2 regions of the Ignavigranum ruoffiae genome follow, and region 2 is predicted to be linked to the other one. Evidence: riboswitches for the same ligand, from Rfam matches in the RefSeq annotation. Region 2 holds a riboswitch; the other holds the start of a gene.
What was found. A riboswitch is a leader RNA that binds a small molecule or an ion and turns the genes downstream of it on or off. The one in region 2 is predicted to bind FMN.

Region 1: it holds a riboswitch for FMN, as region 2 does, so the genes downstream of both, M0R79_RS04305 (ECF transporter S component) here and ribD (bifunctional diaminohydroxyphosphoribosylaminopyrimidine deaminase/5-amino-6-(5-phosphoribosylamino)uracil reductase RibD) in region 2, are expected to answer to the same signal.

What each region holds. Positions count from the first base shown of each region.
Region 1 covers NZ_CP096206.2:881,789-893,296, forward strand. The annotation lists gene M0R79_RS04265 (CvfB family protein) at 1-646, shown strand, start outside; gene xerD (site-specific tyrosine recombinase XerD) at 639-1,532, shown strand; gene deoB (phosphopentomutase) at 1,573-2,742, shown strand; gene M0R79_RS04280 (purine-nucleoside phosphorylase) at 2,769-3,569, shown strand; gene M0R79_RS04285 (GNAT family N-acetyltransferase) at 3,648-4,046, shown strand; gene M0R79_RS04290 (segregation and condensation protein A) at 4,057-4,827, shown strand; gene scpB (SMC-Scp complex subunit ScpB) at 4,817-5,410, shown strand; gene M0R79_RS04300 (pseudouridine synthase) at 5,412-6,137, shown strand; FMN riboswitch at 6,181-6,300, shown strand; gene M0R79_RS04305 (ECF transporter S component) at 6,402-7,004, shown strand; gene M0R79_RS04310 (LysM peptidoglycan-binding domain-containing protein) at 7,143-7,778, shown strand; gene cmk ((d)CMP kinase) at 8,020-8,676, shown strand; gene rpsA (30S ribosomal protein S1) at 8,957-10,216, shown strand; gene der (ribosome biogenesis GTPase Der) at 10,284-11,508, shown strand, end outside.
Region 2 covers NZ_CP096206.2:522,844-534,351, forward strand. The annotation lists gene M0R79_RS02510 (serine hydrolase) at 1-890, shown strand, start outside; gene M0R79_RS02515 (HD domain-containing protein) at 971-1,606, shown strand; FMN riboswitch at 1,735-1,849, shown strand; gene ribD (bifunctional diaminohydroxyphosphoribosylaminopyrimidine deaminase/5-amino-6-(5-phosphoribosylamino)uracil reductase RibD) at 1,981-3,051, shown strand; gene M0R79_RS02525 (riboflavin synthase) at 3,051-3,698, shown strand; gene M0R79_RS02530 (bifunctional 3,4-dihydroxy-2-butanone-4-phosphate synthase/GTP cyclohydrolase II) at 3,712-4,920, shown strand; gene ribH (6,7-dimethyl-8-ribityllumazine synthase) at 4,936-5,406, shown strand; gene M0R79_RS02540 (chromate transporter) at 5,676-6,233, opposite strand; gene M0R79_RS02545 (chromate transporter) at 6,235-6,801, opposite strand; gene M0R79_RS02550 (carbon starvation CstA family protein) at 7,134-8,573, shown strand; gene M0R79_RS02555 (hypothetical protein) at 8,573-8,734, shown strand; gene M0R79_RS02560 (ABC transporter substrate-binding protein/permease) at 9,002-10,657, shown strand; gene M0R79_RS02565 (amino acid ABC transporter ATP-binding protein) at 10,650-11,420, shown strand.

The DNA of each region.
Region 1 (11,508 bases), 360 kb from region 2:
AAGTCGACGGGACTTAGGGGTGTTCGTCGACATTGGCCTTAAGAACAAAGATATTGTCGTGTCTTTAGATGATTTGCCAGATGATTATAAAGATTGGCCGCAAAAAGGTGACCACCTCTATCTTAAATTAAAGAAAGATAACAAAGAACGTCTTTGGGGCCATTTGGGACTTGAAGAAGATTTACAAAGAATTGGTCTGAAGGCCCAGCAACATATGATGAACCATAATGTCGAAGCCTATGTTTATCGCTTATTAACTGTGGGTGCTCAAGTCTATACTACACAAAATATGTTAGGTTTTATCCATGAAAGTGAAATGATCGAGCCCCTACGCTTAGGTCAAAAAATTAAAGGCCGAATTATTGATGTTCATCTTGATGGGAAAGTTAATATTTCAACCCGGCCTCGAGCCTATCAGGCCATTGATGAGGATGCGATGATGTTACTTACTTTGTTAAAGAAACGTCCAGATCATTTCCTACCCCTCCATGATAAAACTGATCCCCAAGTGATCCATGATTATTTAGGTATTAGCAAAGGGCAATTCAAACGAGCTTTGGGTGCTCTCTTGAAAGCTGGTCAGGTTCATCAAGTAAAAGGAGAAGGGATTTATCTGAATAATCAGTGTGGCGAACACAATGGATGACCAGTTCGAAGCATTCTATCGCTATTTAATCATCGATTTAGGCCGGGCTCACAACACTGTGGTGAATTACCAGCGCGATTTAAATAAATTTAAAACCTATATCGCTCAAGAACAGCTGGAACTTGATCAGGTTGACCGAGCAACGATCCAAGCTTATCTCTTTCAGCTCCATCAAGCTGGCTATGCTGCAAGTAGTACGGCTCGGATGATTTCAAGTTTGCGCCAATTTTTTCTTTTCTTGCTGCGTGAAGGCCTTCGTCAGGATAATCCTATGGCCTTAATCGAATTACCCAAACAAGCTAAGCGCCTACCTAAGGCCATTCAAATGGATCAAATAAATTTATTATTAAATGCCCCTGATATTCAGACACATTGGGGGATTCGCGATCGAGCGATTCTTGAAACCATGTATGCTACCGGTTTACGGGTCAGTGAATTGATTAGCTTAAAATTAATTGACCTTCATTTGGACTTAGGTTTTATCCAAACCCTAGGTAAAGGAAATAAGGAACGGATCATTCCTTTGGGTGATGAGGCAATTTTCTGGCTTGAGAAATATTTGACGGAAGTCCGTCATATATTCCTCAGTAAGGGCACAGAGAGCGCTTCGGCCTATATTTTTTTAACCCAACGGGGTAAACCCTTTACCCGTCAAGGTATCTGGAAGAAAATTAAAAAATATACTCAAAGCGTTGGGATGGGGGAGGATATTTCTCCCCATATGTTAAGGCATTCCTTCGCCACCCACCTATTAGAAAATGGGGCAGATTTACGCTTAGTTCAAGAATTACTGGGTCATGCAGACATCTCAACCACACAAATTTATACGCATATTTCTAAACATCGCTTGCAAGAAGTATATCGGCGCTCTTTTCCACGAGCGTAAAAGATTATTAGATTAAGAAAGAATAAAGGGAGGAAGAAAGATGAAATTTAATCGGATTCATCTCATCGTTATGGATTCAGTCGGTATTGGCCAAGCCCCTGATGCCGATCAGTTTGACGATGTGGGAGCACATACGCTGGGGCATATTGCCGAAATTGCCGGCTTAGATTTACCGAATCTTTCGGCCATGGGACTAACTAATATCGAAAACCTGTCAGGCATGACGGCCCAGGAACACAGCCAGGCTTACTGGACCAAGTTACAAGAACGGTCTCGGGGCAAAGATACGATGACCGGCCACTGGGAAATCATGGGTTTGCAAATTGACACTCCTTTTAGAGTGTTTCCCAATGGTTTTCCGGAAGAATTAATGAATCAACTACGTGAATTCTCTGGAAGGGAGATTTTAGGTAATAAAGTTGCATCTGGGACCGAAATCATTGACGAATATGGAGCTGAGCAATTAAAGACCGGTGCCTTAATTGTCTATACTTCAGCCGATTCAGTCTTACAAATCGCTGCCCATGAAGAAGTAATACCGCTTGATGAGTTGTATTCTATTTGTGAATTTGCGCGAAAGATAACGCTCGAAGATCCTTATATGATTGGCCGAATTATCGCTCGCCCTTATATCGGTCAACCCGGTCAATTTGTTCGAACCAGTAATCGTCATGACTATGCCCTAAATCCATTTGGTAAGACAGCTTTAGATTATCTCAAAGAGAAGGATTACTCAGTTATTGCGGTCGGTAAGATTTCTGATATCTTTAATCATCAAGGAATCACTCAGGCAATTCGTACAAAAAATAATATGGATGGGGTGGACCAATTACTTGAAGTGATGAAAACCCCATTCACCGGTTTATCTTTCACCAATTTGGTTGATTTTGATGCGGTCTATGGACATCGACGCAATGTCCAAGGTTATGCTGAAGCCTTGGAAGCCTTTGATCAACGGATTCCTGAACTGATGGAACAACTGGGGGAAGATGATCTATTGATGATTACCGCTGACCATGGCAATGACCCTTCCTATAAGGGAACAGACCATACCCGGGAATTCGTTCCGCTTCTAGTCTATAGTCCTGCCTTTAAACAACCCCAAGCATTACACGCTAAATACTTCTCTGATATTGCGGCGACCATTCTTGATAATTTCAATGTATCAGCAGAGATTCACGGTCAATCTTTCCTTGACCAATTGAACTAAGATATGAAAGACGGAGGCATACTATGATGTATTCAGAATTATTAACGTATTTGTCCAACAAAGGTATTCGTCAACCTGAATTAGGTTTAGTTTTAGGGTCAGGATTGGGCGATTTGGCTGATGAGATTGAAGATGCAGTGATTATTCCCTATGAAGCGATTCCTAATTTTCCGGTATCGACGGTAGAAGGTCATGAAGGCAAGTTAGTCTATGGTAATCTGTCAGGCAAACGGGTCATTGCTCTTAAAGGACGTTTCCATTATTACGAAGGTTATGAATTAGCGGATGTGACTTATCCCATTCGCTTATTTAAGGAATTAGGCGTGAGCAGTATTATTTTGACCAATGCGGCTGGCGGCGTCAATCAAGATTTTCAACCGGGAGATATTATGGTCATTACTGATCATATAAATTTGACCGGCAATAATCCTTTAATCGGACCAAATGTTCATCAGCAGGGACCTCGTTTCGTTGATTTGACCGAGACCTATTCTAAACGGGGGATTGATTTACTGAAGCAGATTGCTCAGGCTGAAGACATTGACCTTAAAGAAGGTGTCTATACATGGATGACCGGGCCTAGTTATGAAACGCCAGCAGAGATCCGGATGATTCAACGCATCGGTGGCGATGCCGTGGGGATGTCTACCGTACCCGAAGCAATTGTGGCCAAACATGCTGGAATGGAAGTCATTGGGATTTCATGCATCACCAATTTAGCAGCCGGTTTGCAATCGGCTTTAAATCATGAAGAAGTGATTGAAATCTCCCAACAAGTCAAACCAAAATTCAAACATTTATTACGCCAACTCATATCCCAGTTATAAAATAAATTGCTATTTCTTGAAGATAATGGTATTATCGGCTCCGTGTGGATAGCTATTTTATCAGAAAGGAGAATAAGTATGCTTATTAATTCAACCGATAAAAATGATAAGATTGTTATTGGTTTGCTTTCTTATACTTATTCTGAAGATGTTCCTAGTATCGATCAAATTAAAAAATTAATTGAGGAATATCGAGCTAATCCTGACCAACATATCTTCCTTTACAAAGAAGATGATGGAGATAATTATATCGGCTTAATTGCGGTCGGTATGAGTCGGTCAGAAGATCAGGCAGATCCTAACTTAACCATCAACGTTCAACGGGTCGCGGTGGTCCCTTCATTCAGGAATGAAGGAGTCGGCTATCGAATGTTTGAAAGCTTAAAGGATCGCTATCCAAATTCGCCGATTATTGGAACGATGGATAATGTTGATCTCGTCCTAAAATGGACCAATCAATACAATCAAAAACACTAGGGTGCCTATTATGAATTCAACACATTTACAAATTGACCTTGAAGCTTTTCAAGGTCCTTTTGATTTATTACTCCATCTGATTAAGACAATGGAAATTGATATTTATGACATTCCCATTGCTAGTATTACTGAGCAGTATATGGTCTACTTACATGAGATGCAAGAATTGCAGTTAGACCAAGTCGGCGATTATCTAATTATGGCAGCCACCTTAATTGAAATTAAGAGTCGCATGCTTCTACCCACTGAAACATTCGTGGATGAAGAAAGCGAATATTCAAACGTAGATCCGCGCGAGGGCTTGGTCGAACAGCTTCTGATCTATCAGCAATTTCAAGAAATTACTGAAGAATTGCAATTGAAAGAAGAAGAACGTGGCCAACTGTATACTCGACCCATGCTTAACATAGCTCCTTATCAAGAGAATCTTCCCTTAATTGAGGGTCAGCTTTCTTTAACTGATTTACAGGGGATGATGGAACAGCTTTTGTTAGAACAAATTCAACGCCAACCGAGTCCCAAAGAGGTCCAACAAGATCATGTGAGTGTCGATGAAATGATGGCCTATATCTTGCAAAAGATTGAACAAACCCCTAAGGACGAGTTCCTGTCATTCAATCAAGTGATCTATCAACAAAGTCGATCGGTGATTATTACGAGCTTTATTGCCATGCTCGAATTAGTGCGTAAGCAGTCGATTTCATTCGTTCAAGAAGATCTATATCAACCCATTTATCTAAAAATCAACACAGAGAAGAAGGGAGACCAGCATGCTCATTAAACGGATAGCGGCTTTAATTTTTGTAGCTGGCGACCAAGGCATCTCCCTTAATGAAATTGCCAACATTTTGGACAAATCGCCCACCGTCATTCGCCAACAAATTGAGTTGTTACAAGAAAAGGTAAGCCAATCAGACTGGATTCCCGTCGAGTTAAAAGAATATAATCAGCTCTATCGTTGGGTTACCCAAGAGGCATACGCAGAAGATATCGTCAAATGGGCCAGAAACCCGATCAATCAGAAACTCTCCCGTGCCCAAGTTGAGACCTTGGCAATCATTGCGTATCGACAACCAATTACCCGGATGAGTATTGATCAGATTAGGGGCGTTTCTTCGCAGAATATGATTCAACGATTAATCCAAAGAAATTTGGTCGAGATTGTTGGTGAAGTTGAAAGCCCGGGTCGGCCACATCTTTATGGGGTCAGCGATTATTTCATGGATTATTTCGGTTTGAAATCTTTAGACGACCTGCCCCCTTTACGAGACTTAGCCTTGAACGCTGAACTTGCTGAAAGTAATTTATTCTCATTAAAACATTGGACTCCAGAACAAGAGCAATCCTTATTTGAGGAGGAATAGGATGGAACGATTACAGAAAGTTATTGCCCATGCCGGCATCACTAGTCGCCGCAAAGCAGAACAACTGATTGTCGATGGAAGAGTCAAAGTGAATGGTCAAACCATTACTGAATTAGGTTTTAAAGTGCTTACCCATGATAAAATCGAAGTCGATGGCGTACCGATCTATCGAGAGGAACCACGCTATATTTTACTTTATAAACCTAAGAATTCTATTTCCGCAGTAGCCGATGATAAGGGGCGACCGGTGGTGACCGATTTCATTCACGGTATTGAAGAACGCATTTATCCAATTGGTCGGCTGGACTTTGATACGACGGGCCTATTATTGTTAACTAATGATGGCGATTTTGCCCAGCTCATGATGCACCCTCGTTATGAAATACCCAAAACATATATCGCTAAAGTGGAGGGACTCATCGAACCCACCGCTTTGAATAAATTAAGAAGAGGGGTAAGTATTGAAGGCAATCGAACTTCTCCGGCAAAAGCCAAGCTCATTTCGCAAAATCAAGATCAGTCGACCTCTATCGTTCAATTGACCATTGCTGAAGGTTGGAATCATCAAGTCAAATTGATGTTTGAGGCGGTAGGCTACCCGGTAATTAAATTAAAACGGGAACTCTTTGCCTTTCTTGATTTAGGTAAGTTACAACCGGGTGAATGGCGAGAATTGACCGCATTTGAAGTGGACAAATTACGGAAAATGGCTAATGAAGCTAAATAATTGATTAAAGAATGATGATAAGTTATAATGAAGGAAAATAAAATATAGTCTTCAGGGCAGGGTGAGATTCCCGACCGGTGGTAACAGTCCACGAACTCTTTCTTAAGAGCCGATTTGGTGAAATTCCAAGACCGACAGTACAGTCTGGATAAAGAAGATAGAATGACATTTCACATCAATTTATTTGTGAAGCACTATTTTACCCTGGGGCGAAATAGTGCCTTTTTGTTTTTCTATGCCTAAGACGAAGAAGGAGTTAGAAAAATGAAGAAATTGACGGTTCGCAATATGGTTTTATTAGCAATTTTAGGTGCTTGGGCAATTGTATTAAGGATGATTGAGATTCCATTATTACCTTCAGCCCCGTTCCTTAAGATGGATTTTTCTGATTTTGCGGTATTAATCGCTACCTTGGTTCATGGACCCTTAGGTTTGATTGTTGTTGCGTGTCTTCGGGATTTAGTTTGGTATATGGTTACCGGAGGGGACCTCGGCTTGCCGATTGGTGAATTTATGAGTATCACCGCCTCGCTTGCCATGTTCTTACCGACTTATTTTATTCTTAAAGGCTATGACCGCCGTCCAGAGAATTTAAGCCGAATATATATGTCTGCCACGTTAATTATCGCTCTGGTCAGTGTGATGTCAGTGATCAATTACTATGTCGCCTTACCGTTCTATACTAAGATAATGGGCTTGCCGATTGAGAACTTTGGCGAATATATTTGGGCCATTATTATTCCTTTCAATTTGATTAAAGGAGTCATTTATGCTCTAGGTCAAGTCTTGGTGATTCGTATTATGAAGCCAATCTTAGAGAAAAAGCAGGTATATTTTCTAACTAAATGGGTTCACCCCTCAAAATGATTACAGTTAGGTTACAGACAAGTTAATTTTAGTTAAAATATCCTCCACATTAATTTGAAATTCAAGCAAAGTAAAAATGATTATGGTATTATGATAGAGTAGAAATATACGTTGTTTGCGTATTTAGGAGGATTTCTTATGTCGAGAGAACATGATCACGAAATGAACAATTCGTCATCGGAGATGGGCGAGGAACGTAACATTCCCCATTCAAAGAAAACAGCTAAACCTTGGAATAGTAGATTTAGCGAGAATGAAAATCTAAAAAATCGGCAATACTCAAGAGCAGCACGCAATCAGCCGGTGAAAGAAGCGTCAAAATTATCACAAATTTTGTTATTGATGATTACGTTATTGGTACTCATCCCATTTATTCTCTTTGGTATTATTCAAATGCAAAGAAATAACAAAGAAATTACTTCTAGAACAACCAATGAGATTATGATTTCCCGAAATGAAAGCATGTCTGAAGAGAGTAAAAATTCTGAAACGACTCAAGAAAGTAAGAAAGAGTCTACTGAACAGACCACAGAGGCCAATGTCTCATCGGAAGAGATTCAAGAAACAACGGCAGCACCTGCTCCAGAACCACAACCTACACCAGAGCCAACCCCAGAACCTCAACAAGGTGGAACCGTTCATACTGTTTCAGCGGGTGAATCATGGTGGGCCATTGCTCGAATTTACGGCGTCGATCCTTATGAATTAGCAGCTTATAATGGATCAACCATTGATTCAGCACTTTATCCAGGCTTAACTGTCCAAATTCCTTAATTGACTTTGGTGGAGCACAGATTAGTAAGTCTGCTTAGTCAAGTTGTATAAGATAATTATAGAGATTTTTCTGTCCGAGTATTTGAAGTATCAAGAATCATTCCTGACCACTAGATAGTAGCTTGGTTGAAGCCTAGATATACTATCGTTGGTTGCGATGGAATGGATTGAGGATTTCAGATATTCGGGCATTTTACTGTAAATATTAAAAACAAATATGAATCAATATCAGGAGGAACTTATGCAGATTGCGATTGATGGACCCGCTTCTTCAGGCAAAAGCACGATTGCTAAATTATTAGCCCAAAAATTAAACTTACTATATTTGGATACAGGGGCTATGTATCGTGCAATTACGTTGTTCTTTATCGAACATAAAGTAGACCTAGAACAACCCGATCAGGTCAAACAAGCTCTAGAGGAATGTCAACTCTCATACCGTGGACAAGGTCATGAAAGAACCCTCTTGCTAAATGGCAAAGAAATTGAAAAGCAAATTCGGTCAGCCGAAGTCAATGCTCAGGTATCGGCTGTTTCAGCAATTCCAGAGGTACGTCATTATTTGGTTGCCATGCAACAGAAGATTGGCCAAGAAATGTCAGTTATTATGGACGGACGAGATATTGGCACAGTTGTTTTAAAAGATGCTGATTACAAATTCTATCTTACGGCCAATGCCCATGTTCGGGCACTAAGACGCTATCAAGAAAATCAGGAAAAAGGCTTATCGAATCAAAGTCTCGCTGAAATAGAGCAAACCATTATTGATCGCGATTATTATGATAGTCACCGATCGATGTCGCCATTGAAGAAAGCCGAAGATGCGATTGAAATCGACACAAGTCAGTATAGCATCGAAGAAGTCCTCGAAATTATTTTAAATCAAGTTAAAAGGTAAATTAATAAGATTAATACCTATTAAATCGCGGATAATACTAGACTAATATATTATTGTTTGTTAAAATAAATCTATCTGATTTATTATTATTATGCTATGATAATGGATCATGTATTTAGGGAACACTAGGAGGAACCGGTAGATGTCAGATTTTGTAGAAGACAAGAATTTAGAAGAAGTTACTGAGCAAGAAGAAGTGAAGGAAACTGAAGAGACAGCCACTGAAGAAGTTGCTGAATCTACAGATAGCCAAGAAGAAGTTAAACAAGAATCTAGCCCAATGACGACGATGGAAGATGCTTTAGATAGCGTTCGTGAAATCAAAGTTGGCGATACTGTGATGGCTGATGTATTAGCCTTTGATGATAGCGACCAAGTCCGAGTAGCCATTAAAGAAAGTGGCGGATTAGAAGGGGTTGTTCCTAAGAATGAACTTTCTAACACACGGATTGAAGAAGCTTCTGAAGTTGTTAACATTGGTGATGAAATTGAATTAGTTGTTTTAAAACCAATTAAAGATAAAGAAAATGGTAATTTCTTATTATCTAAGAAACGTGTAGATGCTAAGAAAGTTTGGGAAGAACTTCAAGAGAAATTTGAAAACAATGAAACCATCGAAGCCCCTGTTAAAAATGTAGTTAAAGGTGGCTTAGTTGTAGATGCTGGCGTACGTGGTTTCGTTCCAGCTTCAATGGTTGAAGATCATTTTGTTGAAGACTTCTCACAATATGTAGATAAGACCTTAGAATTCAAGATCATTGAAATTGAACCAAGCGAAAATCGTTTGATTCTTTCTCATAAAGAAATCGCTCGCCAAGAACGTGAAAAGAAACGTCAAGAACGTTTAGCTGAACTAAAAGAAGGCGAAACAGTTCAAGGTACAGTGGCTCGTTTAGTAAACTTTGGTGCCTTTATCGATTTAGGTGGGGTTGATGGACTTGTTCATATCAGTCGCATTGCCCACGAACATGTAAATAAACCAAGTGATTACTTAACACCTGGCCAAGAAGTTGACGTGAAGATTCTTTCTGTGGATGAAGAAGAAGGACGTATTTCTCTATCTATTAAAGATACTTTACCTGGACCTTGGGATGATATTGAAGAGAAAGCTCCAGCAGGATCTGTACTTGATGGAACTGTTAAACGTCTAACTACTTTTGGTGCTTTCGTTGAAGTATTCCCTGGCGTTGAAGGATTAGTTCATATCTCTCAAATTGCCCACGAACACATTGCGACACCAAATGATAAATTGACTGAAGGTCAAGAAATTAAGGTTAAAGTTCTTTCTGTGAACCCTGAAGAACAACGATTATCATTATCAATTAAAGCTTTAGAAGAAGCACCAGAACGTCAAGAAAGCGAACAAACTTTCCGTCCTGAAAAGGAAGCCAATAAAGCTCCAGCCCAAAATAAAGCTCGTCGCAACACAAAACGTCAAGCTCCACAAAATCAAGTTGAAGATACTCCAGATTCTTCATTTACGATGGGAGATTTATTAGGCGACGCCTTTAGTAAATTAAATTTTGATGACCAAGACTAAGTAAGTTTATCTAAGAGGCTGACTCTTGTAAGTCAGTCTCTATTTTTATTTGTAAAGGAGGATAGCCATGAATATCTTACCAACTGTTGCACTTGTGGGACGACCTAATGTCGGTAAATCTACCATCTTCAACCGACTCGTAGGAGACCGAATCTCGATTGTGGAAGACTATCCAGGAGTTACGCGTGATCGAATCTATGCGAAGGCTTCCTGGTTAGACCGTGAATATCGTTTAATTGATACCGGTGGTATTGAAATGGTTGACGAACCGATCATGAATCAAATTCGTTTTCAGGCTGATATTGCCATCGAAGAAGCCGACGTTATTGTCTTTATTGTCAATGGACAAGAGGGGTTGACCTTAGAAGATGAGGAAATTGCCCAACGTCTTTACCAAAGTAAACATCCGGTCGTTTTGGCTGTAAACAAGGCAGATAATCCCGAACAAAGACAAGATATTTATGATTTCTATGCTTTAGGGTTTGGAGATCCTTTACCTATTTCTGGTGCTCATGGGACCGGTTTGGGTGATTTATTAGATCAAATATTTGCCAACATGCCGGATAATATGGCTCAACGCGAAGAAGATGAGGGAATTCATTTTTGCTTTATTGGTCGGCCCAATGTTGGTAAATCGTCGCTAGTCAATGCAATCTTGCAAGAAGAACGGGTTATTGTATCCAATATTGAAGGAACCACACGTGAAGCTGTAGATACTTATTTTGTCGATGAGAGCGGACAGAAATTCACTATGATTGATACGGCAGGGATTCGCCGTAAGGGTAAGATTGCTGAAAGTACTGAAAAATATAGCGTCATGCGCTCACTATCAGCGATTGACCGATCAAATATTGTCTGCCTAGTCATCGATGCCGAAACCGGGATACAGGAACAGGACAAGCATGTTGCCGGTTATGCTTATGAAGCAGGTAAGGGAATCATTATATTAGTCAACAAATGGGACTTAGTTGAAGAAAAAGATAAGGCCTTCAAGACCTTTACCGAAGATATCCGCCGAGAATTCAAATACTTGGATTTCGCGCCGATATTATTTGTCTCTGCCTTGTCTCATCAACGCTTAAAGAAGCTACCAGCAATGTTAAAAGAAATTTATCAAAATCAACGGCGACGGATACAATCCTCACTGTTAAATAATCTGCTAATCGATGCAGTTGCGATGAACCCAGCTCCAACGGATAAGGGTCGACGCTTGAAATTGTATTATATGACTCAAGTTGCCGTCGAGCCGCCTACTTTTGTAGTCTTTATCAATGATTTAGAGTTAATGCATT
Region 2 (11,508 bases):
CAATCCAAGAATCTGTTCAGGCGATTAAAGAGGCTGAACAAAAAGAATTGGCTAAATTTGATTACCCGTCTGACATTTACGACAAAGAATTACTAGAAAAAGATCAACTTCAAGTATTAGCGACTGATCAATTTTCCAGTGTGGATCAAGTCATTGAGAAAGTCTTAACCGATCATCATATAGATACGAATGCCGTTTCGATAGTTTATCAAGATTATTTGACTGGAGAAGCTTATCGCTTAAATGCAGACCAATATCGGATTGCTGCTTCGACTATCAAACCGATCTATGCCATATTATTCTTGGATCTAGTTGACAGTGGAGTGTATCAGCTGGATACTGAATTTCCTTATTCAGCATCCTACCATGCTGATGGTGCAGGCTCGATTACTAACGGTCAACCCCAAGCTTCATATAGTTTGAAGGATTTAATGGCTGAAATGATCATCTATTCTGATAATACGGCAACTAATATGTTATATTCAATTTATAATAGTCAAGTGCAACCGATTCTGCAAGCTGTGGCCCAACGAATGAACCTGCAAGATTTGCCCGCGGATTTCTATGTCGATAATTATATTACGGCAGAGGCCCTCACGCAGGCTTTAAAAGCAATCAGTCAGGAAGCAAAATATGAATACTTGCTGACGCTCATGAAAGAAGAGAAAGAACGGCAACTATTTACCCATTATGTCAAACAAGGAATGGCTAATAAATTTGGTCGAATTGATCAATATGTACATGATGCCGGAATTTATTATGAGAACGACCAAGCACAGTACAGCCTAGTTGTTTTGACGGAAAACTTAGTCGATGCTGATCAAGTCCTTGCAGAACTTAATTTGCGAGTTAATGAATGGCACCGGAGTCAAGTTCAGTCACAAGAATGACGGATTGATTTTACTTCAATCATTCCTCTCTAAATACATTGATTAGCAATCTATATTCATTAAGAAAGGAGGCGGTTCACTTGAATTTGAATCTTCAACAATATATCGAACAAGAGATTATTCCTCAATACCAAGCCTTTGATCCGGCCCATCAGTCCGAACATGTCTATCAGGTCATAGAGAACAGTTTGGCTTTAGCCGAATCGATACCCGTGAATCAGAATTTAGTTTATACAGTTGCAGCTTATCATGACCTAGGCTTAAGTAAAGGACGGGTAGGACATGAGACCGCCTCCAAATTGATTGTTTATCAGGATCGACACCTAGATCAATTCTTCAGTAAATCTGAGATTCAGCTTATCGGTGAAGCTGTTGAAGATCACCGGGCTTCAATTGAATACGAGCCACGATCAATATACGGCAAGATTGTGTCAGATGCCGATCGAGATATTGAGATTCATCGTTTGATACAACGTACGTTAAGTTTTATTCATCACTATTATAGCCAGGCCGATTATTATTATTGTCGACAAGACACTCATTCTTATTTATTAAGTAAATATGGTCCTTACGCTTCCCTCAAGCTCTGGCTAGATTTACCAGCAACGAGACAACGACTAAGAAATTTGCAAGATCAATTGATAGATCAACACGTCTTCAAACAGATTTTCGACCCGATTTATGAGGAGATAGTCGGTCCTGTTCCTAAAGATTAGCCAAGAATAGAAATTCTAGCTTTTGAATGGATTATTCTAGGAGAAATTTTAAAGAAAATGTCTTATGCGAAGCTATTGACAAGGCTTACATTATTCCCTATACTTAGATTAAATAAATATTAAAAAATTAATATCTTCAGGGCAGGGTGAAATTCCTGACCGGTGGTTATAGCCCACGAGCCGTAAGGCAGATTCGGTGTGACTCCGAAGCCGACAGTAAAGTCTGGATGAAAGAAGATAGATAAATTGAACTGTAAGAGAACCGTCCAAGGTTTTTCTTATGCTATGTTTATGTAAGCTTTTATCTACATGTCCTGTTTTCAGGGCATGTTTTTTTATTGGGGGAAATTATGATGAATGATGATCTTAAATATATGAAGCTTGCGATGGATTTGGCGGCAAAAGGGAAAGGCTGGGTCAATCCCAATCCCATGGTCGGAGCAGTCATCGTTAAGAATCAATCTATTATTGGACAAGGCTATCATCAGCAGTTCGGTGGTCTTCATGCCGAGCGAGAGGCCCTAGCCAATTGCCAAGAAGATCCATCTGGCGCCACTATCTATGTCACTTTAGAGCCGTGTTGTCATTGGGGCAAGACGCCACCTTGCACGGAGGCACTCATTAAAGCAGGAATCCAGCGAGTGGTAGTAGCTTGCTTAGACCCCAATCCTTTGGTGGCTGGCAAAGGGGTGGAAAGACTCAAAGCAGCTGGCATCTTAGTGGATGTAGGAATTTTGGCTGATCAAGTCAGTGACCAGCTTCGCTATTTCTTCCATTATATCCACACAGGTCGACCTTATGTGATTTGTAAATATGCCATGACGTTGGATGGCAAGATTGCCAGTCGAACTGGAGATTCCCAATGGATAACCGGCCCCTTAGCTCGAGAAAAGGTTCACCGACAACGTCATGAATTCATGGCCATTATGGTCGGCATCAATACTGTTCTTCAAGACGACCCGCTACTAACTTGTCGGCTGGCTGGTGATTATCGTCAACCAGTTAGAATTATTTGTGATCGTCGACTTCGCCTTCCGCTAGATTCACAGCTCGTGCGTTCAGCCAGTCAAGTTCCAACCTTAGTCGCTACGTCTAGTCAGAATTACAGAAAAATTGAACAATTGCAAGCCCATAAAGTTGAAGTGGTCCAAGTTAACGCGAATGAATCTGGGATAGATTTGTCTGCACTGCTATCTATCCTCGGTGAGAAAGGAATTGATAGTCTCTATATAGAAGGAGGGGCGCAAATCCATGGTTCGCTCGTTGATTTAGACTTAGTCAATGAGTTTCAGATTTATCTTGGTAACCAAGTCCTGGGGGGAGATCAAAGTTCAAGCCCGATTGCCGGACGAGGCTTTGCTAAGATGAATCAGGCACTGACAACAAACTTAAAGGAAATCCAACAATTAGGTAAAGATATATTTTTGCGAATGGAGGTTGAATAATGTTTACCGGAATTATTGAAGAAGTTGGTCAGGTAAAGGGAATTCAGAGCAAAGATCGGGGGAAGCGGATAGAAATCATCGCCCATGAGATTTTGACTGATGTGGAGTTGGGCGATTCGATAGCGGTCAATGGGATTTGTCTAACGGTTAATCAATTAGCTCATCAGAGTTTTACCGCGGATGTGATGCAAGAAACCTTGGATCGGACTGCTTTGGCAAAATTAGTGCCAGGAGACCGGGTCAATTTAGAAAGAGCGATGGCAGCTAACGGTCGTTTCGGCGGGCATATTGTATCGGGGCATATTGATGGGGTTGGGACTATTCGACAGATTCGACCAGATGGTATTGCCCAGCGCTATTCGATTAGAGCAAACCCTAATATCTTAAAATATGTCATCGAGAAAGGGTCGATTGCGATTGATGGGATTAGTTTAACAGTAACTGAAGTGACGGCGCAGACCTTTTCCGTGTCAATTATTCCTCATACTCAGGAACAGACCAATTTATCCGATCGGGCTGTGGGCGATCCAGTCAATTTAGAAGTAGATATTGTAGGAAAATATATCGAGAAATTCATTAATCAAGACAAAACAGGTCCAACCAAAATGAATCAAGATTTTCTTCAAGTACATGGTTTTATGGCATAGAAAGGGGATTACCATGGCGATTGAACAAGTGGAACAAGCGATAAAAGATTTACAAGCAGGGCGAATTATTCTGGTCACGGATGACGAAGATCGGGAGAATGAAGGGGATCTAATTTGTGCGGCTGAGTTTGCTACTACTGAGAATGTTAACTTTATGGCGACCCATGCCAAGGGATTAATTTGTATGCCGATGACTAAGGAGATTGCTGAGCGCTTAAATTTTCCCCAGATGGTCACTCACAACACTGATCATCACGAAACAGCCTTTACTGTGTCGGTTGATTATTGGCAGACCAGTACGGGAATTTCCGCTGAAGAAAGAGGTTTAACCGCACGAATGGTGGTGGATGAAGCCAGTACAGCTCGTGACTTCCGTCGCCCTGGTCATATGTTTCCATTAGTGGCTAAACCAATGGGAGTCTTAGAACGAAATGGTCATACCGAAGCTACCGTTGATTTCTTGCGTTTAGCTGGATTGAAAGAATGTGGACTCTGCTGTGAAATCATGGCTGATGACGGTCGGATGATGCGCTATCCGCAACTCAAGGCGTTTGCTCAAGAACATCAAATAACCATGGTGACGATTAAAGATTTACAAAAGTATCGCAAAATTTATGACGAGCTTTTAGTATGTAGCTCGATCAGCGCCATGCCGACTAAATATGGAGACTTTGTAGCCCATTGCTTTGTCAATCAAGTGAATCAAGACCATCATGTGGCCCTGGTCAAAGGAGATATTTCTAGTGGTGAAAATGTACTGTGTCGGGTTCATTCTGAATGTTTGACCGGCGATGCTTTTGGCTCCTTGCGCTGTGATTGTGGTCAGCAATTAGCTGCAGCCATGCAGGCGATTAACCAAGAAGGACGTGGTATTTTACTTTATATGCGCCAGGAAGGTCGGGGGATTGGTCTGGTCAATAAGTTACAGGCCTATGCCTTGCAAGATCAGGGGCTAGATACTTTACAGGCTAACCATGCCTTGGGCTTTGCGGGAGATTTAAGAGATTATTATGCCGGGGCTCAAATTTTACGGGCTCTAGGAGTTAAGAGCTTGCGCTTACTGACTAATAATCCGGACAAGGTCTATCAATTGGAAGAATTCGGCCTCAAGATTACTGAGCGCTTACCAATTATTATGCCGGTTACCCCTTTTGATCAGAAGTATTTACGTACCAAGCAAGTCAAGATGGGTCACCTGTTGAATATCGCTGAAGGACAATAAGAAAGGAAGCATAGAATGACTGTATATGAAGGTAGTTTAGTGGGACGCCAACTTAAAGTGGCGATTGTCGTTGCTCGATTTAATGCTTTTATTACTGAGCGATTACTTGCTGGAGCACTGGATGCTCTGAAACGCTCTGAAGTAGCCGAAGAAGACATTGATATTTGTTGGGTGCCTGGGGCTTTTGAAATTCCATTAGTAGCGGCCCAATTAGCCCAACAAGATAAATATGATGCCATTATCTGTCTGGGAACCGTCATCCGCGGGGCAACCAGTCATTATGAATATGTCTGTGCCGAGGTTTCTAAGGGCTGTGCGCAAGTTTCTATGCAGTATCAAATTCCGGTCCTCTTTGGCGTATTAACGACCGAATCAATTGAACAAGCGATTGAACGCGCAGGCACTAAGGCTGGAAATAAGGGCTTTGAATGTGGCCAAGCTGCCGTTGAGATGGCCAACCTGATGCGCCAAGTCCAACAAAACTAAGCAAAAAAGACTGGCTAGCTCACGAAGTAAAGCAACACAAAATGATTGTCTATTTACTTAAAATTATAGGGTTGAGGGAAGATGAATACTTCCTACAACCCTATTTTTTACGTTATATTTTGGAATCATGTATCTTGCTAAGGCAATTAGCTTCGTTCGCAGGTTAGATTTTTGTTTGACTCTTATCATGCAACGAAACAATGAATCTCGCTGCCTCAATCAAATTTTTGCGGTGAATTATTTTTTCAATTTATTCTAGCACCCAATCTTTATTGATAAATAACGGCGCCGAGAATTCCCGTGGCAATAATAATCAGAATCGGGTTGATTTTTATTTTTCGTTGGATGAATAGAGCTGCTAGAAAGATAAAGACGGCAATCCAATTGATATCCTGAAGATTACTGCTGATACCAGCTTCGCCCCAGAAAGCCAGGATGACAATGGCCGAGCCAGCAGTAGCGATTAAAGAGACCACTGCGGGTCGCAGTCCTGAGAGTACCCCTTGCATTAAGCGTAAATCCTTGTAGCGGAAGTAGAACCAGGCGAGAGCAGAAATAATAATACAAGAGGGTGCGATACAACCCAGCGTAGCCACGATGGCTCCTGTTGGACCAGCGAGCCGGGTGCCGACAAAAGTAGAAGCGTTAATCGCGATCGGACCTGGGGTCATTTCGGCCATGGTTAATAAATCGGAGAATTCGGCGATCGTCAGCCAACCATGCCCTTCGACAATAGCCGATTGAATTAAGGGTAACGCCGCCATTCCCCCGCCAAAGCTTAAGAGGCCGATTTGAAAGAAGGCGATAAATAAATCAATCAGTAGCATCTTATAATCCTCCTTCCTGGAAATGAATCAGCGTTCGTAGGGCACCTAGAAGGCCACAAACTAGAATAATATAAACCACATTAATATCAAAGACGAAAGTCGCCAGGAAAGCGCCAACCATAATCGCAATCGAGAGCAAGGATCTCTCTTTGATGACATTCTGTCCCATATTCAAGACGACATTGATGATAATAGCAGCGACCCCCGCTTGCATCCCTTTGAGGACCGCTTTGACAAGCGGATTATCACGGAAAACTTGATAGAAGTATGATACCACTGACATGATGATGAGGGGGGGCAGAATGGTTCCCAGTAAAGTTACAATTGCTCCAGCCAGTCCGGCAATTTTGTAACCTAAGATAATCGATGTATTCACGACAATCGGCCCGGGTGCTGATTGGGCGATGGCCACCATATTCAACATTTCCTTCTCTTCAAGCCAGCCCAAATCTTCGACGAATTTTTCTTTCATTAAAGGAACGATGATATAACCGCCACCAAAGGTAAAAGAACTAAGCATAAAGGTCGAGCTGAATAATTTCATCAGTACTTTTCGTTTATCTTCCATTAAGAACCTCCTCGAATCAATGAACTGAATCTTTAGCTATCATTATAGCGGTCTACAGCCAATAAATAAAATGTTCTAGTAACTTCACAAAAATCAAGCCTTAGAAGTTGTTATAGGATAAAAAAATTTTTCGTAATTAATAATAAGTAAATTTGGCTCTAAGTGCTCAAATGCGTCCTATTGAAACAGCTCTATAAACTGTTTATGAGAAATAAATGAGTAGATTTCACCGTAAATTCATGATAAAGTAGGCCTAATTAACAAATGATGCAACATATTTATCGAATAGGTTGAGTCAAATTTGTTAAATTAATTTAAAAAGGAGAGCCATGATGATAACTTTTATTTTATCTTGTATTGCGTTAGCTGTGGGTTATTTTGTGTATGGCAAATTTGCTGATCGAGTCTTTGGAACGGATCCTAATCGGGAAACGCCAGCAGTTTCAAATTATGATGGAGTCGACTATGTTCCCTTGCCTTTATGGAAATCATTCTTAATTCAATTCTTAAATATAGCCGGAACCGGTCCAATCTTTGGTGCGATTGCTGGGGCCATGTGGGGACCTTGGGCCTTTGTCTGGATTGTCTTTGGTTGTATCTTCGCGGGAGCGGTTCACGATATAATGATCGGCATGATGTCGGTTCGCTCCAATGGGGCTTCCGTCTCCGAATTAGTCGGCGAAAATTTAGGTGAGACAGCACGTTGGGTGATGGTTGTCTTTTCAATAGTCTTATTACTCTTGGTTGGTGTCGTCTTCGTTTCTTCACCGGCTGACTTATTGGCCAATCTAACTCAATGGAATCGTTGGTGGTGGGTTGCAGTTATATTAATTTATTATATTGTGGCGACGATTTTACCAATCGATGCGATTATCGCTAAAATTTATCCAATTTTCGGAATCTCATTAGTTTTAATGGCAGTGGGTATTGTCGGTGGAATGATCTTGAATGGAAGTTTCGCTGAAATTCCTGAGTTCGCTTTTACCAACCCTCATGTTGATGGGGTATCTGTCTTTCCTTATGTATGTATTTCGATTGCTTGTGGGGCTATTTCTGGTTTCCATGCAACGCAGTCACCACTAATGGCGCGGACAATTAAGTCTGAAGCTGAAGGTCGACGTGTCTTCTATGGTGCAATGATCACCGAGGGTTATGTTGCATTGATCTGGGCGGCAGCCGCGATGACGTTCTTCGGCGGCTTAGAAGGTTTAGCAGCGGAAGGTGGTAAGGCTGCAGTCATTGTGAATAAGATTTCGCAAGGATTAATGGGTCGTACCGGGATGGTCTTAGCCATCTTGGGTGTGGTTGCTTGTCCAATCACTTCGGGCGATACAGCGTTTCGTTCTATTCGACTGATCATTGCCGACACTTTCAAAATTCCACAAAAAGCAATCCGTCAACGTTATATGATTGCTTTACCATTATTTGCCATTGCGATTGCTTTGCTTTTTATTGATTTCAATATTATTTGGCGCTATTTCTCCTGGTCTAACCAAACCTTAGCTGCGATTGCTTTGTGGGCAGCAGCAGCTTACCTGAAGAAAAATAGTCGACAATATTGGGTAGCCGTGGTGCCTGCGATGTTCATGACCGTGGTTGTGACATCCTACATTATTATTGCGCCGGAAGGATTTGGGGCCGTTTGGGGAGCCAATACCCAACTCGCTGAGATGGTTGGACTGATTGCTGGTATAGTTGTCATGGTTATTTGTAGTCTTGCTTTCATGCGGACTGACTTTAAGAAGGAGGGCTTACCATCACAGATATCATAATGCCCATCATTGTTATGGGTCTCGTCATTGGCTTAACAATCTTTGTTAAAGATAGTCGGAAGAAACACGGGGTAGAATTTGGCCGGTCATGTTCGGCCCGCCCCTTGGATGCAGATTTAAATAAGAAGCATCAAGAAAGTAAATCAGAATCCACTAAATAAGTCTGACAAAATTTCATTTACCGCTTGGAAAAGTTCAACCTTTTCTTGGCGGTTTTTTTGATGGCTGACTTTATTAAAAGAGTCCGCTCAAGCTCCCGGCTAAAAGATCGTCTGATCAATCGAAAAAATTTATTCACTGAATATTTTAAAGAAAATCTTAATCAAGGCCGTCATGTAAGCCTTTTACTTGACTTTGAGGTCTTGAAATCGTGCAGCAATCCAGGTATATTGAAGTCTACAACAAAATCAAAGACAAGGAGGAGACGAATGAAACGTCGTTGGCTAAGAAAAATTCAACTGATTGTGACTTGTATATTCGGTTTAGGACTGGCTTATCAACCGATAGCTGGGCTAGCTCAAACAGAAGATGCACAATCAAAGACTCAAGTAGAAATAAATGAGGGCTTGGAAGCCAAGGGAATCCTCCGTGTCGGTATGGAAGCGAATTATGCACCTTTTAATTGGTCCCAGCCATCTGATTTAAATGGAGCGGTTGCTGTTTCAAATTCACCCGGTGAATATGCGAATGGATATGATGTACAAGTCGCTAGAAGGATTGCCGACCAACTCGGCTTAGAACTAGAAATTGTTAAATTAGAATGGGATGGTTTACCACCGGCCCTGACTTCAGGTAAAGTCGACGCCATCATTGCCGGAATGTCAGCTACTCCCGAGCGTAAGAAAGAAATTGATTTCACTGAAAATTATTATGACAGTCAAATGGTTCTCGTCGTACGCAAAGATAGTTCCTACGCTACGGCCAAAAGTTTAGCCGATTTTAAAGGGGCGAAAGTAACCGGTCAATTAAATACCTTTCACTATGACTTAATTCCCCAAATTCCTCAAGTCCAACAACAAACGGCGATGGATTCCTTCCCGACCATGATTTCATCGGTCTTATCTGGCAAATCCGATGCCTATGTCTCTGAAGAACCTGGAGCCATGGCTGCTGTCGCTGCCAACTCAAAGTTAACTTATGTGAAATTTGCCGATCAGCAAGGATTTGACTTAACCGATTACGATACGGGGATTGCGATTGGCATAAGAAAAGGCAGTCCATTGACTCAACCTTTTAACCAAATTTTGGCAGAATTCGCTAATGAAGATCGTGACAAATTAATGAAGGACATGGTTCAACTTAACCTTCGTCAAGAGGATCCAAGTTTCTGGGATGAAGTAGTCTCTCTATGGAATAGTTATGGCAATCAATTCCTAAAGGGAGCTGCCAACACCATGCTGATTGCTTTGGTATCGACCATTGTGGGATCACTGATTGGTCTGGTAGTGGCGGTGATTCGTTCAATGCGCAGTCAATTTAAGAAAGGGCGTCCGGCCTATTACTTGTATCGAGTGATTGATTTTCTTCTAGTCGCTTATATCGAGATTTTCCGGGGGACCCCAATGATGGTGCAAGCCATGTTGATTTTCTATGGTTTGAAGCTCTTTTTCAATATTGATTTGTCTTCGATGACGGCAGCTTTCTTGATTGTATCGATTAACACCGGTGCTTACTTATCTGAAGTCATTCGCGGAGGTATTCATGGCGTGGATAAGGGCCAATATGAAGGAGCCAAAGCGATTGGTATGACCCATACCCAAACCATGCGCTATGTGGTATTGCCTCAAGCAATTCAATCGATTCTGCCCACCTTGGGAAATGAATTTGTGATTAATATTAAGGATACCTCAGTGCTGAATGTAATTGCAGTGACCGAATTATTCTTCGTAACGCGATCTGCAGCTGGTTCAACTTACTTAACTTTCCAGGCCTTTTTTATCACTTCTATTATTTATTTTGTATTGACGTTTGTAACTACACGAGTATTAAACTTAATTGAGAAAAGTCTGTCAGGAACCGACTCCTATACCGTCAAGCAGTCGTCTTCGACAACAGCCGTGAGAGGGGTGAAGACCAATGACTAATCAACTAGCAAGTATCCTCGAAGTGTCCCATCTGTCTAAACAGTTTGGCGACCATGTGGTATTGAAAGATATCGATTTCTCAGTGAATAAAGGCGAAGTCATTTCGATTATTGGCTCTTCTGGCTCAGGAAAATCTACCCTCTTACGGTGCTTGAATCTTCTGGAAGAACCTTCAGGGGGCGATATTCTCTATCAAGGGACTTCGATCTTAGACGCAAATTATAAGCAAAATCATTTCCGCGCCGAAGTCGGTATGGTATTCCAACAATTTAATCTCTTTAAGAACATGAATGTGTTGAAGAATTGTACCTTGGGACAAATCAAAATCTTAGGTCGCTCTAAAGAAGAAGCGGAACAAATTGCCTTAGCCAATCTTGAAAAAGTAGGCATGGCCCCTTATGTCGATGCCCGGCCTAACCAATTATCTGGTGGCCAACAACAACGGGTAGCCATTGCCCGTGCCTTATCGATGAATCCTGAAGTTTTACTCTTTGACGAACCTACTTCAGCCTTAGATCCGGAGATGGTTGGCGAGGTCTTAGATACCATGACTCAGTTGGCGCATGAAGGGTTGACCATGATTGTAGTGACTCATGAAATGGACTTTGCCCGCGATGTTTCAACTCGGGTGATCTATATGGACCAGGGAGTGATCGTCGAAGACGGACCGGCGGTTCAGGTGATTAATCATCCACAACACAAACGAACTCAGACCTTCTTGGCACGTTACCATGGTGATCAAGCTCGTAAGGAACAAGACTAAATAGTTTTGTTCTAAACATCTTGTTGGTCAAACTTTGTTGCTCGTAGCGATTTGTACTCTTATTGAGATCAGAGATTTGCTAAAGTTT